Regions from separate parts of the Limnohabitans sp. TS-CS-82 genome, predicted to be linked through region 1. Evidence: predicted binding sites of a transcription regulator. Region 1 holds the regulator's gene; each other region holds the start of a gene.
What was found. Region 1 encodes FNR, which switches genes on or off when oxygen is low (the NO sensors DNR and NnrR bind a similar motif). Its sites were predicted from a motif close to TTGATNNNNATCAA; they were not measured.

Region 1 (4,135 bases):
TTGCCTTGGTTTGAGTGGGGCACACGCCAAGCCGTGTTGTTCGACTTGGCATCGCGCCGTTTTTATATTTTTGGTTTGGTCTTGTACCCGCAAGACTTCATCTACCTCACCGGCCTGTTGGTGATCTCAGCCTTGGCGCTGTTTTTGTTCACGGCAGTGGCGGGGCGTTTGTGGTGTGGCTATGCCTGCCCGCAAACCGTTTACAGCGAAATTTTCTTGTGGATTGAGCGCAAGGTCGAAGGCGATCGCTCAGCCCGCATGCGCTTGGATGATGCTGATTTCTCGTTAGAGAAATTGGTGAAGAAATGGTACAAGCACATCATCTGGATCTTCTTCTCGATCTGGACTGGCTTTACCTTTGTGGGTTATTTCACGCCCATCCGCGAATTGGCGATGGAATTCTTCCTGACCCAAATGAGTTCATGGGAACTGTTCTGGGTGTTCTTCTACGCCTTTGCCACGTATGGCAACGCAGGCTTCATGCGCGAACAGGTGTGCAAATACATGTGCCCCTATGCGCGCTTTCAAAGCGCCATGTTTGACAACGACACACTCATCGTCACGTATGACACAGAGCGTGGTGAGCCACGTGGCCCGCGCGCCAAGAAAGCTGAAGCAGGGGCTTTGAACTTGGGGGCCTGCGTCGACTGCACTTTGTGCGTGCAAGTGTGTCCCACCGGCATTGATATCCGCGATGGCTTGCAATACGAATGCATTGGCTGCGGTGCTTGCGCTGACGTGTGCGACACCGTGATGGACAAGATGGGCTATGCCCGTGGCTTGGTGCGCTACTCCACGCAAAATGCGATGGACAACAAGTGGACGCCCGCCCAAATCTGGCAACGCCTGATGCGCCCGCGCATTCAGATCTACACCATGATCTTGTTGGCTGTGACAGTGGGCTTGTTTGTGTCGTTGAGCTTGCGTACACCGTTCAAGGTTGACGTGGTGCGTGACCGCTCGACTTTGTCGCGCATCACGGAATACGGCACACTTGAAAATGTGTACCGTCTGCAAATCATGAACGCAGCGGAGAGCATTCAGACTTACCGCTTGTCAGTCAAAGGTTTGCCAGGTTTGAAAATCACGACCGATACCGAAGTCATGGTGGACCCTGCACAAGCCCGTTGGATTGTGTTGCGTGCCGATGTGCCTTATGGTTCTGTCGAGGGTGGCTCGCACAAAATCATGTTTGAAGTTCAGGCCTTGGGTACCGATGAGTTTGTGGTCGAAAAATCTGTGTTCATCGTTCCTAGGTAATGCATCATGAAACAAGAAACAACTGATACCAAAGCATGGTGGCAATATGGTCACGTTTGGCTCATCATCGCGGGCCCTGCTGCGGTCATTGTGGCGGGATTCATCACGTTGGCGATTGCCATTCGCGTGCCCGACCCCGTGGTGGCCGACGACTATTACCGCCGAGGCTTAGATATCAACAAAACCTTGGCGGCAGAAAAAGACATGCAGCTGGCACCCGCCATGCAGGCGCGTAACCATGTGGTGACGCCCAAAGCTGAGTCAGCCAAGCAAGAGACCCCCGCGAAAACCCCATGACTTGGCGCTGTCATTCGAGCCTAGACTGAACTCATTCCTGTTTAGGAGAATCAGAATGTTGGCTCAGCGAATGATGTGGATTGCATGGCCTGCTTTTTTAGTAGCAGGTGTTTTGGAAATGCTGGTGTTTGCGTTTGTAGACCCGCAAGATATGCAATGGTTTGGTCAGCCTATTGAGCTCTCACGACAAGGTGTCTATACCTTGTCGTTTTTTGTTTTCTGGATGGTCACGGCAGCCTCCAGCGCATTGACCACCTTGCTGTCGGTATCACCGTTTGAAATGAACCGTTGCCCGATGGTGCCAACAGAGCGACCTGATGGCTGCCCCAAGCAAGAGGTGTGTTGCGACCCTGTCGCTGTTTAAATAGGTTGGCAGGTTTGTGCGTTCACGATGAGCTTGAGCGCATCGGCATTCAAAATGCGCACATGGCGTTGTTTGACTTCTACGACGCCGTCTTCTACAAACTTTGAAAACGTGCGGCTCACCGTTTCGAGTTTGAGCCCAAGGTAGCTGCCAATATCTTCGCGCGTCATGCGCAAAATGAGTTCAGACTGAGAGAACCCTCTGGCGTGCAGGCGCTGCACCAAGTTCAACAAGAACGCCGCGAGACGCTCTTCTGCACGCATGCTGCCCAGCAGCAACATCACACCGTTTTCACGCACGATTTCTCGGCTCATGATTTTGTGGACATGGCGCTGCAGGGACGTGATTTCGCGCGACAGCTCTTCAATGCGATCAAAAGGCATCACGCACACTTCGGCGTCTTCCAGTGCCACCGCATCGCAGGTGTGGTGGTCGCTCACGATGCCGTCTAGACCGATGATTTCACCGGCCATTTGAAAACCCGTCACTTGGTCGCGGCCGTCCTCAGCAGAGATGCGTGTTTTGAAGAAGCCTGTGCGAATGGCGTACAGCGCATTGAACTTGTCACCATTCCTGAACAGGTTGTCACCACGTGCCACTTTGCGGCGTGTGGCCACCACTTCGTCCACACGCTCCATCTCGCTCTCGTTCAAGCCTAAAGGCATGCACAGTTCGCGCAAATTGCAATTGGAACAGGCGACTTTGATACTGGTGGAATTCATGGGGTCTGACAGTCGTTTGTGTTGATGCAGGTCAACTTTTTGCTGCGCCTGCACGCCTATTATGGAGCGCAAATTTAGGTGTGAACTTATGCATTCTCTTGTCCTCAATCCAGAACTTTTGCAGCGCTATGACGTGGCGGGGCCGCGTTACACCTCGTATCCCACGGCAGACCGATTTGTGGAGGCGTTTGGTGAGGCCGATTATTTGCAAGCGTTAGAGCAACGCCGCGATGGTGTGGGCGCCAAAGCCTATCCCTTGTCGCTGTATGTGCACATCCCGTTTTGCGAGTCACTGTGTTACTACTGCGCCTGTAACAAGATCATCACCAAACACCACGAGCGTGGCGCAGAGTATTTGCGCTACCTTGAGCGCGAGGTTGATCTAAACATTGCGCACCTTGGTCAAGGTCAAGTGGTGTCTCAATTGCACTTGGGTGGCGGTAGCCCGACGTTTTTGAGTGATGCAGAGTTGGCGCAACTCATGGCCATGCTGCGTCGCAACTTTCAGTTTGCGCCAGGCGGTGAATACTCGGTCGAGATTGACCCACGCACGGTGACGCGTGAGCGATTGGCCCACTTGGCGGAACTGGGCTTTAACCGCCTGAGCTTTGGCGTGCAAGACTTTGAGCCCGCCGTGCAAAAAGCGGTGCATCGTATTCAACCCGCTGAGCAAGTGTTTGACTTGGTTGCTGCTGCGCGCGAATTGGGTTTTGAATCCGTCAATGCCGATTTGATTTATGGCTTGCCCATGCAAACGCCAGAAACCTTTGAGCGCACTTTGGAAAAAATCACCCAACTGCGTCCCGACCGCATTGCCTTGTATGCCTATGCGCACTTGCCCGAGCGCTTCAAGCCACAGCGTCGCATCCATACGCAAGACTTGCCGCCTGCGGCTTCGAAGCTGGTCATGTTGTCCAGCGCGATGCGTGTGTTGGTGGAGGCCGGTTATGTGTACGTGGGCATGGACCACTTTGCCTTACCCAACGACGCGCTGGCTGTGGCCAAGCGCCAAGGCCGCTTGCACCGCAACTTTCAAGGCTACAGCACGCAGCCCGATTGCGATCTGATTGCCTTGGGTGTTTCTTCCATCGGTCGCGTGGGCCCCACCTTCAGTCAAAACGTCAAGACCTTGGACGAGTATTACGACTTGCTCAACCAAGGCCGTTTGCCCGTGGCACGTGGCATGGCTTTGTCGCGTGATGACTTGGTGCGTCGCACCGTCATCATGGCACTGATGTGCCAAGGTAGCGTGCTGTTTGAATCGGTCGAGTTGGCGCACTTGGTGGACTTCAAAAAATACTTCGCAGCAGAGATGGAAAGCTTGGCCACCATGCAAGCGCAGGGCTTGTTGACCATGGACGATGCGGGCATTCACGTGACCGAGCTGGGTTGGTTCTTTGTGCGTGGCGTCGCCATGGTCTTTGACAAATACCTGCAAGCCGACAAGAACCGCGCAAGGTTCTCTAAAATCATCTGATGAACACAACTTTGG
Region 2 (4,135 bases), 130 kb from region 1:
GCCCTCCAACAACAACTTCGACAACGGGTTCTCAATGCGTTGCTGAATGGCGCGCTTCAAAGGACGTGCACCAAACACAGGGTCAAAGCCCACCTTCGCCAACTCAGCCAAAGCCGCAGGCGACACATCCAAGGTCAAATCCATCTTGGTCAAGCGGCTTGCCAAAATCTTGAGCTGAATGCCCGCGATGCTGGCGATGTGCTCGGCATCCAAAGCGTGGAACACCACGGTCTCGTCAATACGGTTCAAGAACTCAGGACGGAAATGCGACTTGAGTTCATCCCACACCGCATCTTTGATGTCTTGCGGGTCTTGCCCCACCATGCTTTGGATGATGGGCGAGCCGATGTTAGACGTCATCACGATGACGGTGTTTTTAAAGTCCACCGTGCGGCCTTGGCCATCGGTCAAGCGGCCATCGTCGAGCACTTGCAACAAGATGTTGAACACATCAGGATGTGCCTTTTCCACCTCGTCCAGCAACAATACGCTGTAGGGGTTGCGACGCACGGCTTCGGTCAAATAGCCGCCCTCGTCGTAGCCCACATAGCCGGGGGGCGCACCCACCAGGCGACTCACAGAATGTTTCTCCATGAACTCGCTCATGTCGATGCGAATCATGTGGTCTTCACTGTCAAACAAGAAGCCGGCCAAAGCCTTGCACAGCTCAGTTTTACCCACACCGGTTGGGCCAAGGAACAAGAACGAGCCTGTCGGACGATTGGGGTCACCCAAACCAGCACGCGAGCGGCGAATGGCGTTGGCCACCGCGGTGATGGCCTCTTCTTGCCCCACCACGCGGTCGTGCAACTTGTCTTCCATTTGCAAGAGCTTGTCGCGCTCGCCTTGCATCAGCTTGGACACAGGAATACCTGTGGCACGCGCCACAACTTCGGCAATTTCTTCTGCCCCCACTTGCGTGCGCAGCAAGCGGTTACCGCCTGCCGCATTGGCCTTGCCGCTTTCGCGCGCGTTGGCTTCTTTCATGCGCTTTTCAAGCTCGGGTAATTTGCCGTATTGCAACTCGGCCACTTTGTTGAACTCGCCCTTGCGCGTGAGCTCTTCAATTTGATGGCGCAAACGGTCAATCTCTTCTTTGAGTTGCGCACCGCCGTGGGCAGATGATTTTTCGGCCTTCCAAATTTCATCAAGGTCAGCGTACTCTTTGCCAATCTTTTCAATTTCCTCTTCGAGCAACTCCATGCGCTTCTTAGACGCTTCGTCTTTTTCTTTGCGCACAGCTTCGCGCTCAATCTTGAGCTGAATCAGGCGACGGTCGAGTTTGTCCATCACCTCGGGCTTGGAGTCGATTTCAATTTTGATTTTGGCGGCTGCCTCGTCGATCAAATCAATGGCCTTGTCGGGCAAGAAGCGATCGGTGATGTAGCGGTGACTCAACTCGGCCGCCGCAACGATGGCGGGGTCGGTAATCTCCACGCCATGGTGCACTTCATACTTCTCTTGCAAGCCACGCAAAATCGCAATCGTGGCTTCGACGGTGGGTTCGCCCACGATGATTTTTTGGAAACGACGCTCTAAAGCCGCATCTTTTTCGATGTACTTGCGGTATTCGTCCAAGGTGGTGGCGCCCACGCAGTGCAGCTCGCCACGCGCCAAGGCGGGCTTGAGCATGTTGCCCGCATCCATCGCACCATCGGCCTTGCCAGCGCCCACCATGGTGTGCAGCTCATCGATGAACACAATGGTTTGGCCTTCGTCTTGTGCCAACTCTTTGAGCACGCTTTTCAGACGCTCTTCAAACTCGCCGCGGTATTTCGCACCGGCCAACAAAGCAGCCATGTCCAGCGACAACACACGTTTGCCTTTGAGCGAATCGGGCACCTCACCTGCCACGATGCGTTGGGCCAAGCCCTCCACAATCGCGGTCTTGCCCACACCTGGCTCACCGATGAGCACAGGGTTGTTTTTGCTGCGACGCTGCAACACTTGAATGGCACGGCGAATTTCGTCGTCACGGCCAATCACAGGGTCGAGCTTGCCTTGACGCGCACGCTCGGTCAAATCCATGCAGTATTTTTTGAGCGACTCACGCTGGCCTTCACTCTCAGCGTTGTCCACTTTTTGGCCGCCGCGCACGGCCGTGACCGCCGCCTCTAAAGACTTGCGGCTCAAGCCGTTTTGCGTGGCGAGCTTGCCCCAGTTGCCTTTGTTGTCGCACAGGGCGAGCAAGAACAATTCACTGGCCACAAACTGGTCGCCACGTTTGATGGCTTCTTTTTCTGCAGCTTGAATCAAGGACACGGTGTCGCGCCCCACTTGCACCTGGTCTTGACCTTCGACCTTGGGTAAGCGGTTCATCGCATCTTCGGCAGACGACAAGAGGCCTGACACATTGGCGCCCGCGCGTTGCAACAGCGACTTGGGGCCATCGTCTTGGCGCAGCATGGCGACCAGCACGTGGGAAGGTTCGATGTAGGCGTGGTCGTTGCCAAGCGCCAAGCTTTGGGCATCGCCTAAGGCTTCTTGAAATTTGGTGGTGAGTTTGTCGACGCGCATAAAAACTCCGAAGCGAAATGTTGAATTACCCAATACCTGAGGCTGCCAAGCCTTATTTCAAGAGCAATCAGGTCTTATGTATTTGACCTGCATCAAACACCGCAGTGCTCGCCTCTGGCGGCTGAATGCGCGCGTGCCACACAAGTGCAGTGCTTGGGTTATTGGGAAAGCGTATTGCTGGCTTGGATGCCCCAGCGGGCCAAGGCTTGGTCGTCACTCACACGGGCATCGACCCAGCGTGCGCCTTCGGGCGTGACTTCTTTTTTCCAAAATGGCGCTTGGGTTTTGAGGTAGTCCATCAAAAACTCGCAAGCCTTGAAGCTCTCGCCGCGGTGGGCAGAGGTCACCGCCACGAAGACGATTTGATCTTCTGGGTGCAACAAACCCACGCGGTGGATCACACGCGCAGCAAAGATGTCAAAGCGTTTCTTGGCTTCGTCCATCATGGCCGAGATGGACTTCTCGGTCATGCCGGGGTAATGCTCTAGCTCCATGCTGGCGACCGAGCTGCCGTCATTGCGCTCGCGCACTGTACCTAAAAACGAGCACACCGCCCCCACCCGCGCATCGCCCGTACGCAAGGCGGCAAGCTCTTGGCTCACATCAAAGTCTTGGGTTTGGATGCTGACGGTGAATGACATGGCGTGCCTCTGGGTTTAGCCGCCAGTGACGGGCGGAAAGAAGGCCACTTCGCAACCTTCGCTCAATGCGGCAGACGCATCGCACAGGTCTTGGTTCAAGGCCATGCGCACGGCACGGCCATGGGCCAGTGCTTCGGCGTAAGCGCCACCGCGTGCAATCAGCTCATCACGCAAAGCTTGGAGTGTGACCGCTTGTGTGCTCACGCTTTCGCCGCCCTGCCCGATGGCTTCGCGAATGGATGCAAAGTATTTGAGGTTCACGTTGTAGGTCACGCTCATGCCAGCCACTCCGCAAAAGAAATAAAGCGAACGGTATCGCCTTTTGAAATCGTTTGCCCAGCAGGGTTATCCACCACGCCATCGCCCCATACGGCAGAGGTGAGCACGCCAGAGCTTTGGTTAGGGAACAAATCCAAGCTGCCTTGCGCGTTGCGTTTGACACGCAAAAACTCACGGCGCTTGTCGGCGCGGGGCCAATCGAAATGAGCTGTCATGTCGGTGCGTGCGATATCAGTCTTCGTCACACCTTGCAAGGCCAACACAAACGGACGTACCAACAACAAGAAGGTCACAAAACTGGACACGGGGTTGCCGGGCAGACCCATGAAGTGACACGCACCACCATCGCGGTTCACCTTGCCATACGCAAAGGGCTTGCCGGGCTTGATGGCCAGTTGCCACAAATTCAACTCACCCAAACTTTCCACCGCGGGTTTGATGTGGTCTTCTTCGCCCACCGACACGCCGCCGCTGGTGAGAATCAAATCATGGTGCTGCGCCGCATCGCGCAGGGCAGCGATGGTGGCGTCGCGTTTGTCGGGCACGATGCCCAGGTCGGTCACCTCGCAACCCAAGCGCTGCAACATGGCGCGCAAAAAGAAACGGTTGGAGTTGTAAATGGCGCCAGCAAGCATCGCCTCAGGGGCCACATCGCCGGGCATGACCAATTCATCGCCGGTAGAGAACAGAGCCACACG
Region 3 (4,135 bases), on a different contig from region 1:
CAAAATGCCACGTCACCCAATTTTTTCATCATGGCTTTGGTGAAGTCGGCTTCGCCCACGCTCACGCCACCACTGGTGATGATGGCGTCGGCTGTCTGTGCGGCTTTGGCAAATGCAGCTTCTAACAGAGCAGGGTCGTCACGCACCACACCCATGTCAATCATTTCGCATCCCAAGCGTGTGAGCAGGCCAAACACGGTGTAACGGTTGCTGTCGTAAACAGCGCCTTCGCGAGGCGCTTCGCCCAAGCTCAGTACTTCGTCGCCGGTGGAGAAATACGCCACACGCAAACGGCGGTGCACGCGCACGTCGGGGAGACCAAGGCTCGCGATCAGCCCTAAGGCAGCTGGCGTGAGGTGTTGGCCCGCCTTCAAAGCAGGCTCACCTTGCATCAGGTCTTCGCCTAGCAGGCGGCGGTTGTCGCCTGCTTTCAAGATGTTGGGAGGGATAGTGACGTTGGTCACATCGTGCGCGTTGTCGATGTGGCAGAACTCTTGCGGCACCACGGTGTCTAAGCCATCGGGCAGGATGGCGCCCGTCATGATCTTTAGGCATTCGCCGGCGTTGACCTTGCCTTGCCAAGCTTTGCCCGCCAGTGCGGTGCCCACCACGCGCAGGGTGAGGAGCTGAGCGGCTTGTAGCTGAGCTGCATCAAACGCAAAGCCATCCATGGCCGAGTTGTTGTGCGCAGGCACGCTGATGGGCGAGATGACGTCTTGCGCCAGCACGCGTCCCAGTGCATCAAACAAATACACGTCTTGAGACTCGTCTGCTGACACGGGCTGTGCGAGTTCATGCAAGAACGCGTTGACTTGGTCCACGCTCAAGGCTTGTGGGTCGTAGCCTTGCAGGGCGGCAGCGATGTCGTCGATGCTTTTCATGGGGCAGCGTTTTCTAGGGCTTGCAGTTCGTTCAAGGTGTTGACGTTGGCAAAGGCCAAGGGGTCATCGCCCTGCGCGTCAAAGGGAACCACCACTGTTTTATGTTGCGCGGTCCACGCGTCAATCTTGCGACCGCCGCCATGGATGAATTTGACCAAGCTTTCAGACAGCTCAATCTTTATCAAGCAGAACACGGGTTGTGTGCGAATGTGGGTTTGGCCGTGTTCATCCGTTTCGGGGGCTGCGGCCATGGCGATGTCGGCGTCTTCGCGCACCAAGGCTTGGGTTAAGCGCTCGGCCAAGTCCAGCGGCAGGCGAGGGGTGTCGCAGGGCACGGTCAGCACATAGGGTGTTTCGGCGCGTTCAAGACCTACCAGAAAGCCCGACAGTGGTCCGGCAAAGTCTGCGGAGGCATCGGGCCAGACAGAGGACCCAAATGACTCGTAGGCCGAGAGGTTGCGGTTGGCGTTGACCATCACGCTTTCGACTTGGGGCCCAAGACGCATGAGGGTGTGCAAGGCCAAGGGAATGCCGTTGAAGTTTTGCAAGCCTTTGTCCACGCCGCCCATGCGACTGCCTCGGCCTCCTGCCAAGATGAGGCCGGTGATGTCTTGGGGAGCGATGGTGTGTGTCATGTGGGATGGGGGAATTGGAAAGGTTGGGCTTAGCCGCCGATGTAGCTCATCTCTACGCGGCGTGCAGTCGATGAACCGTTGGAGGCGCTGTCCGCAGGCATGGAAGCACGCAGCTCGGAATAGCGGTCGTCACGCTTGTGCCAAATGTGGCCGATGGCCGAGGCAAGATCTGCATCTGTGGCGTCTGCTCCGCGCATGAGGCTGCGCAAGTCGTAGCCCTGCGTGGCAAACAAGCACAGGTAGAGCTTGCCTTCGGTGGAGAGTCGGGCGCGGTTGCAGTCGCGGCAAAACGCTTGGGTGACGCTGCTGATCACACCCACTTCGCCTAAGGCTGGATCGAACACGCCAGCCGCATTGGTATAACCCCAGCGTTGTGCGGTTTCACCGGAAGCGCTGGCCTCTAAAGGCACGAGTGGGAATTCTTGTTGGATGTGTTGAATGACATCGGCAGAGGGCAGCACATCGTCCATGCACCAGCCATTGGTCGCACCCACATCCATGTATTCGATGAAGCGCAGCGTGATGCCGCTGCCTCGGAAGTGGCGGGCCATCGGCAAGATTTGGTCGACGTTGGTGCGGCGCTTGACCACCATGTTGACTTTGAGCCCGGTCAACTGGCCGTTGGCGTCTAGCCCCAAGCCCGCGTCTTTGGCCGCAGCAATGCCGTCGAGCACATCGGACACGGGAAAGTCCACATCGTTCATGGCACGGAACACAGCATCGTCCAAGCCGTCAAGGCTGACCGTCACGCGGTTCAAGCCTGCGTCTTTGAGTGACTTCGCTTTGCGGGCCAAGAGCGATCCGTTGGTGGTGAGGGTCAGGTCTAGTGGCGCGCCATCAGGCGTGGGGATATTGGCCAACTGGTCCACCAAGATTTCGAGGTTCTTGCGCAGTAGCGGCTCGCCGCCAGTCAGGCGAATTTTGCGCACGCCGTGGGCTACAAACACTTTGGCTAATCGCGTGATTTCTTCGAAGTTCAGCAATTCGCTGTGCGGCAGGTAGGCGTAGTCTTTGTTGAACACCTCTTTGGGCATGCAGTAGTTGCAGCGAAAGTTGCAGCGGTCGGTCACGCTGATGCGCAAGTCGTGCAGGGGGCGGCCCAAGCTGTCACTGAGCAAACCGTCGGTTGCAATGGGTTGCAGGGGGACAGTGGCCGCTAAGGCGAGGAGCCGTTGATCGACCAAGGGGATAACGCGTTCAGACATACCCTTGATTTTGCCTGAGCCACGAATCCCCTAAGCCTTGATGTAGATCAGTGTGACAAGCGCTGAGACGGTGCAAAGTAGGGGCATTGCAATTGATAGGAGTAACCCCATGAAAGCTTGGATTGACCTTTTTTCGACCGACTACGGCTTGATGAGCGTGGCTGTGATTGTTTTTATCTTGGCCATGGCTGTGTACTTTTTGCGCGTTTTCCTAGGGTTGATGGACGAAACAGGCAAAAGTACCCACGAATAAAGGTTTCGCAGGCAACGCAGAGACGCAAGCCCCGTGAAAGTAAAATCGGGGTTAATCCTCTGAGTTTCTTTTTTAACTTTTATAACAAGACACCATGTCCCTGAATAAAGTCACCCCCGGTAGCAAAGTTCCTGAAGCCTTCAACGTGATCATCGAAATCCCGATGAACTCGGATCCAGTGAAGTACGAAGTCGACAAAGAGTCTGGCGCTCTGTTCGTGGATCGCTTCATGGGTACGGCCATGCATTACCCCACCAACTACGGCTATGTGCCACAAACCATCGCTGGCGACGGCGACCCTGTGGACGTGTTGGTGATGACACCTTTCCCATTGCCACCTGGCGTGGTGGTGCCTTGCCGTGCCTTGGGCATCTTGTTGATGGAAGACGAAGGCGGCGTGGACGGCAAAGTGTTGGCTGTGCCTACCGAGAAAATCTTGGCCCGTTACAGCAACATCAAGTCTTTAGACGATATCCATGAGTTGCAGTTGCAACAAATTGCCCACTTCTTTGAACACTACAAAGACCTCGAAAAAGGCAAGTGGGTCAAGGTTAAGGGCTGGGAAGGCATTGAGTCTGCCCACAAAGAAATCTTGGACGGTATGGCCAACTACAAGAAGTAATTCTTCTTTGTGTCCATCGAAAGCCCGCTTTTGCGGGCTTTTTTACGTTCCCGCTTTACTGAGGCTCGTGACGTTTGAAGGGGCTGCGCTCTGCCAAGTGGTCGAGGTAGTTGTCGACCCCCGCCGTCTCGCGTTCAAGAAATCGCTCCACCGCATCGGCAAACGCAGGGTGTGCGAGCCAATGCGCGCTGTAGGTAGGCACGGGCATGAGGGCGCGGGCCATTTTGTGTTCGCCTTGGGCGCCGCCTTCAAAGCGTTGCACGCCATTTGTGATGCACCAGTTGAGTGGTTGGTAGTAGCAGGCTTCAAAGTGCAGGCAGTCCACGCGTTCTAGTGCGCCCCAGTAGCGGCCGTAGGCGACAGCGGTTGGCTTGCCTAGGTCTTGCACTGCGACCAGGCTGCTGGCGATGGGGTGGCCTTCGCGCTCGGCTACAAACAGTACCCAGTTGTGAGGCATGTCGTGTTGCATGTGCTCAAAGAAAGCACGGCTCAGGTAGGGCGCATTGCCGTGTTCGAGGTAGGTGCGTTCGTAACATTGG
Region 4 (4,135 bases), on a different contig from region 1:
CCTCATCGAGCAACAGCACGCTGTATGGCTTGCGACGCACGGCCTCGGTCAAGTAGCCGCCCTCGTCGTAACCCACGTAGCCGGGAGGCGCGCCAATCAAACGGCTCACCGAGTGCTTCTCCATGAACTCGCTCATGTCGATGCGAATCATGTGGTCTTCGCTGTCAAACAAGAAGCCCGCCAAGGCTTTGCACAACTCGGTCTTGCCCACGCCGGTGGGGCCCAAGAACAAGAACGAGCCGGTCGGACGGTTGGGGTCGCCCAAGCCTGCGCGTGAACGGCGAATGGCGTTGGCCACCGCAGTGATGGCCTCGTCTTGGCCGACCACGCGGTTGTGCAACTTGTCTTCCATTTGCAGCAACTTTTCACGCTCGCCCTGCATGAGTTTGGACACGGGAATGCCTGTGGCACGCGCCACCACTTCGGCAATCTCTTCCACGCCCACTTGCGTGCGCAACAGACGATGACCACCGGTCTTAGCCTGCTTGGCATTTTCTTTGGCAGTGGCGTCTTTCATGCGTTTTTCAAGCTCGGGCAGTTTGCCGTACTGCAACTCAGCGACCTTGTTGAAATCGCCCTTGCGCGTGAACTCTTCAATTTGAAAACGCAAGCGGTCGATCTCTTCTTTGATCTGCGCGCCGCCGTGGGCCGACGCTTTTTCAGACTTCCAGATTTCATCCAAATCCGCGGCTTCTTTGCCCAGCTGGGTGATCTCCTCTTCCAGCAAGGCCAAGCGTTTTTGGGACGCTTCGTCTTTTTCTTTGCGCACAGCTTCGCGCTCAATCTTGAGCTGAATCAAGCGACGGTCGAGCTTGTCCATCACCTCGGGCTTGGAGTCAATCTCGATCTTCACTTTCGCCGCAGCTTCGTCGATCAAGTCAATCGCTTTGTCGGGCAAGAAACGGTCGGTGATGTAGCGGTGTGACAACTCAGCCGCCGCCACGATGGCGGGGTCGGTGATCTCCACGCCATGGTGGACTTCGTACTTTTCTTGCAAGCCACGCAAGATAGCGATGGTGGCTTCCACGGTGGGTTCACCCACAATGATCTTTTGGAAACGGCGTTCCAACGCCGCATCTTTTTCGATGTATTTGCGGTACTCGTCCAATGTGGTGGCACCCACGCAATGCAACTCACCGCGCGCCAAAGCGGGCTTGAGCATGTTGCCCGCATCCATCGCACCTTCGGCTTTGCCTGCGCCCACCATGGTGTGCAGCTCGTCGATGAAAACGATGGTCTTGCCTTCGTCTTTGGCCAACTCGGTCAACACGCTTTTCAGGCGCTCTTCAAACTCACCACGGAACTTGGCACCGGCCAACAAAGCGGCCATGTCCAGCGACAGCACGCGTTTGCCTTTGAGCGAGTCAGGCACCTCGCCCGCCACAATGCGCTGCGCCAAGCCTTCCACAATCGCGGTCTTACCCACGCCAGGCTCACCAATCAACACGGGGTTATTTTTGGTGCGACGCTGCAGCACCTGAATGGCACGGCGGATTTCGTCGTCACGGCCAATCACGGGGTCCAGCTTGCCGTTGCGCGCACGTTCGGTCAGATCAACACAGTATTTTTTGAGCGACTCGCGTTGCCCTTCGCTCTCGGCGTTGTCCACTTTTTGCCCACCGCGCACCGCCGTCACGGCCGTCTCTAAAGAGCGACGGCTCAAACCGTTTTCGGTGGCCATCTTGCCCCAGTTGCCCTTGTTGTCACACATGGCGAGCAAAAACAACTCGCTGGCCACAAACTGATCACCGCGTTTGATGGCTTCTTTTTCAGCCGCTTGCACCAACGACACGGTGTCACGCCCAACCTGCACTTGCTCTTGGCCCTCAACTTTGGGCAAGCGGTTCATGGCCGATTCAGCCGCGGCCAGCAAGCCCACCACATTGGCACCTGCGCGTTGCAGCAATGATTTGGGGCCATCGTCTTGGCGCAGCATGGCGACCAACACATGAGACGGTTCGATGTAGGCGTGATCGCCGCCCAAGGCCAAGCTTTGGGCCTCGGACAGGGCTTCTTGAAATTTAGTGGTGAGTTTGTCAAGGCGCATAGGAACTCCGCAGCAAGCTATTGAATAGCCTCGTAGCTGAGGCTGATACGACTTATTTCAAGAGACAAAGCCAACCTTGCCCTTGATGTGCATCAAACTCTGTGCAGCTTGACAGATTGCGGCACGCCTTAGCCGCGAGATAAAAATCTGCGGCTAAAGCGCAAAGCGTCGCCCCAACAAGGGTGTTATTGGGTCGCTGCGCTGTTGCTGGCTTGAATGCCCCAGCGTGCCAACGCTTGGTCGTCACTCACACGCGCATCCACCCAACGCGCGCCTTCGGGGGTGACTTCTTTTTTCCAAAAAGGTGCCTGCGTTTTGAGGTAGTCCATCAAAAACTCACAGGCCTTGAAGCTCTCGCCGCGGTGCGCCGAGGTCACCGCCACAAACACAATTTGGTCTTCGGGCTGCAACAAACCCACGCGGTGAATCACGCGGGCCGCAAAGATGTCAAAGCGCTGCTTCGCTTCGTCCATCATGGCCGAGATGGACTTCTCGGTCATGCCGGGGTAGTGCTCAAGTTCCATGCTCGCCACCGAACTGCCCTCGTTGCGCTCGCGCACCGTACCTAGAAAAGAGCAGACGGCCCCAACGCGCGCATCACCCGCACGCAAGGCCGAGAGCTCTTGGCTCACATCAAAGTCTTGGGTTTGGATGCTGACAGTGAAAGTCATCAATCGCCTCGCGAAATTGCTGAAGGTTTAGCCGCCGGTCACGGGTGGAAAGAACGCGACTTCGCAACCTTCGCTGAGGACCGCGTCGCCGTCACACAGATCTTGATTCAAAGCCGTGCGCACAGCGCGGCCAGGCGCCAAAACCTCCGCATACGCACCGCCACGTGCCATCAGCTCATCACGCAAAGCGTTGAGCGTGGTGGCTTGCGTACGCAGGGTTTCACCGCCCTGCCCGATGGCTTCGCGAATGGATGCAAAGTATTTGAGGTTGACATTCAAAGTCACGTGAGGCGCTCCAGTCATGCCAGCCATTCCGCAAAGGAAATGAAGCGAACGGTATCGCCTTTTGAAATCGTTTGCCCAGCAGGGTTATCCACCACGCCATCGCCCCACACGGCCGATGTGAGCACGCCAGAGCTTTGGTTAGGGAACAAGTCCAAGCCGCCTTGGGCGTTGCGCTTAACGCGCAAAAACTCACGGCGCTTGTCCGCGCGGGGCCAATCGAAATGGGCCGTCGTGTCGGTGCGTGCGATCTCGGTTTTCGTCACACCTTGCAAGGCCAGCACAAACGGACGGACCAACAACAAGAAGGTCACAAAGCTGGACACGGGGTTGCCGGGCAAGCCCATGAAGTGGCAAGCGTCACCTTCTGCTTCACGGTTCACCTTGCCATACGCAAAGGGTTTGCCAGGCTTGATGGCGAGTTGCCACAGGTTCAATTCGCCCAAGCTCTCCACCGCAGGTTTGATGTGATCTTCTTCGCCCACCGACACACCGCCGCTGGTCAAAATCAAATCGTGGTGCAAAGCTGCATCGCGCAAGGCGGCAATGGTGGCGTCGCGCTTGTCGGGCACGATGCCCAGATCGGTCACCTCGCAGCCCAAGCGCTGCAACATGGCGCGCAAGAAGAAACGGTTGGAGTTGTAAATGGCGCCAGCAGGCATGGCTTCAGGCGCCACATCGCCGGGCATGACCAGCTCATCACCCGTCGAGAACAAAGCCACGCGCGGACGTGCAGACACCTGCAACTGCGCCAAGCCAATGCTGGCGGCCAAACCCAACTCAGCAGGCGTCAAGCGAGTGCCCTGGGTGAGCACCGTGGCGCCGCGTGTGACGTCTTCACCCGAACGGCGAATCCACTGCCCTGCGGGTACGGCCTTGGTCACTTGGACTTGCTCGCCCTCTCGGGCTTCGCAGTCTTCTTGCATCACCACAGCATCTGCACCGGGCGGAATAGGTGCCCCCGTGAAGATGCGTGCGGCTTCGCCTGCATGGAGCTGCGTGCCATGTGTGCCCGCCGGAATGCGCTGCGTCACACGCAGCACCGCACCGGCTTGCGCACAGTCTGCTGCGCGCACGGCATAACCATCCATTGAGCTGTTGTCTTGGGGTGGCACTTGCAAGGCTGCGGTCACAT

Region 2: a site for FNR is predicted at 2,600-2,613, ahead of clpB (ATP-dependent chaperone ClpB). Genes of this name have one in related genera too.
Region 3: a site for FNR is predicted at 2,759-2,772, ahead of C5F52_RS05405 (DUF3149 domain-containing protein). Genes of this name have one in related genera too.
Region 4: a site for FNR is predicted at 2,130-2,143, ahead of clpB (ATP-dependent chaperone ClpB). Genes of this name have one in related genera too.

The regions. Positions count from the first base shown of each region.
Region 1 is NZ_PTQX01000007.1:120,706-124,840, forward strand. It holds gene ccoG (cytochrome c oxidase accessory protein CcoG) at 1-1,260, shown strand, start outside; gene C5F52_RS15145 (FixH family protein) at 1,267-1,557, shown strand; gene C5F52_RS15150 (hypothetical protein) at 1,613-1,921, shown strand; gene fnr (fumarate/nitrate reduction transcriptional regulator Fnr) at 1,918-2,655, opposite strand; gene hemN (oxygen-independent coproporphyrinogen III oxidase) at 2,732-4,120, shown strand; gene C5F52_RS15165 (sulfite exporter TauE/SafE family protein) at 4,120-4,135, shown strand, end outside.
Region 2 is NZ_PTQX01000007.1:251,330-255,464, reverse strand. It holds gene clpB (ATP-dependent chaperone ClpB) at 1-2,517, opposite strand, end outside; gene moaE (molybdopterin synthase catalytic subunit MoaE) at 2,676-3,158, opposite strand; gene moaD (molybdopterin converting factor subunit 1) at 3,174-3,437, opposite strand; gene glp (gephyrin-like molybdotransferase Glp) at 3,434-4,135, opposite strand, start outside.
Region 3 is NZ_PTQX01000002.1:191,885-196,019, forward strand. It holds gene glp (gephyrin-like molybdotransferase Glp) at 1-881, opposite strand, end outside; gene mobA (molybdenum cofactor guanylyltransferase MobA) at 878-1,516, opposite strand; gene moaA (GTP 3',8-cyclase MoaA) at 1,546-2,721, opposite strand; gene C5F52_RS05405 (DUF3149 domain-containing protein) at 2,831-2,974, shown strand; gene ppa (inorganic diphosphatase) at 3,069-3,596, shown strand; gene C5F52_RS05415 (GNAT family N-acetyltransferase) at 3,652-4,135, opposite strand, start outside.
Region 4 is NZ_PTQX01000002.1:724,004-728,138, forward strand. It holds gene clpB (ATP-dependent chaperone ClpB) at 1-2,047, opposite strand, end outside; gene moaE (molybdopterin synthase catalytic subunit MoaE) at 2,233-2,718, opposite strand; gene moaD (molybdopterin converting factor subunit 1) at 2,746-2,997, opposite strand; gene glp (gephyrin-like molybdotransferase Glp) at 3,018-4,135, opposite strand, start outside.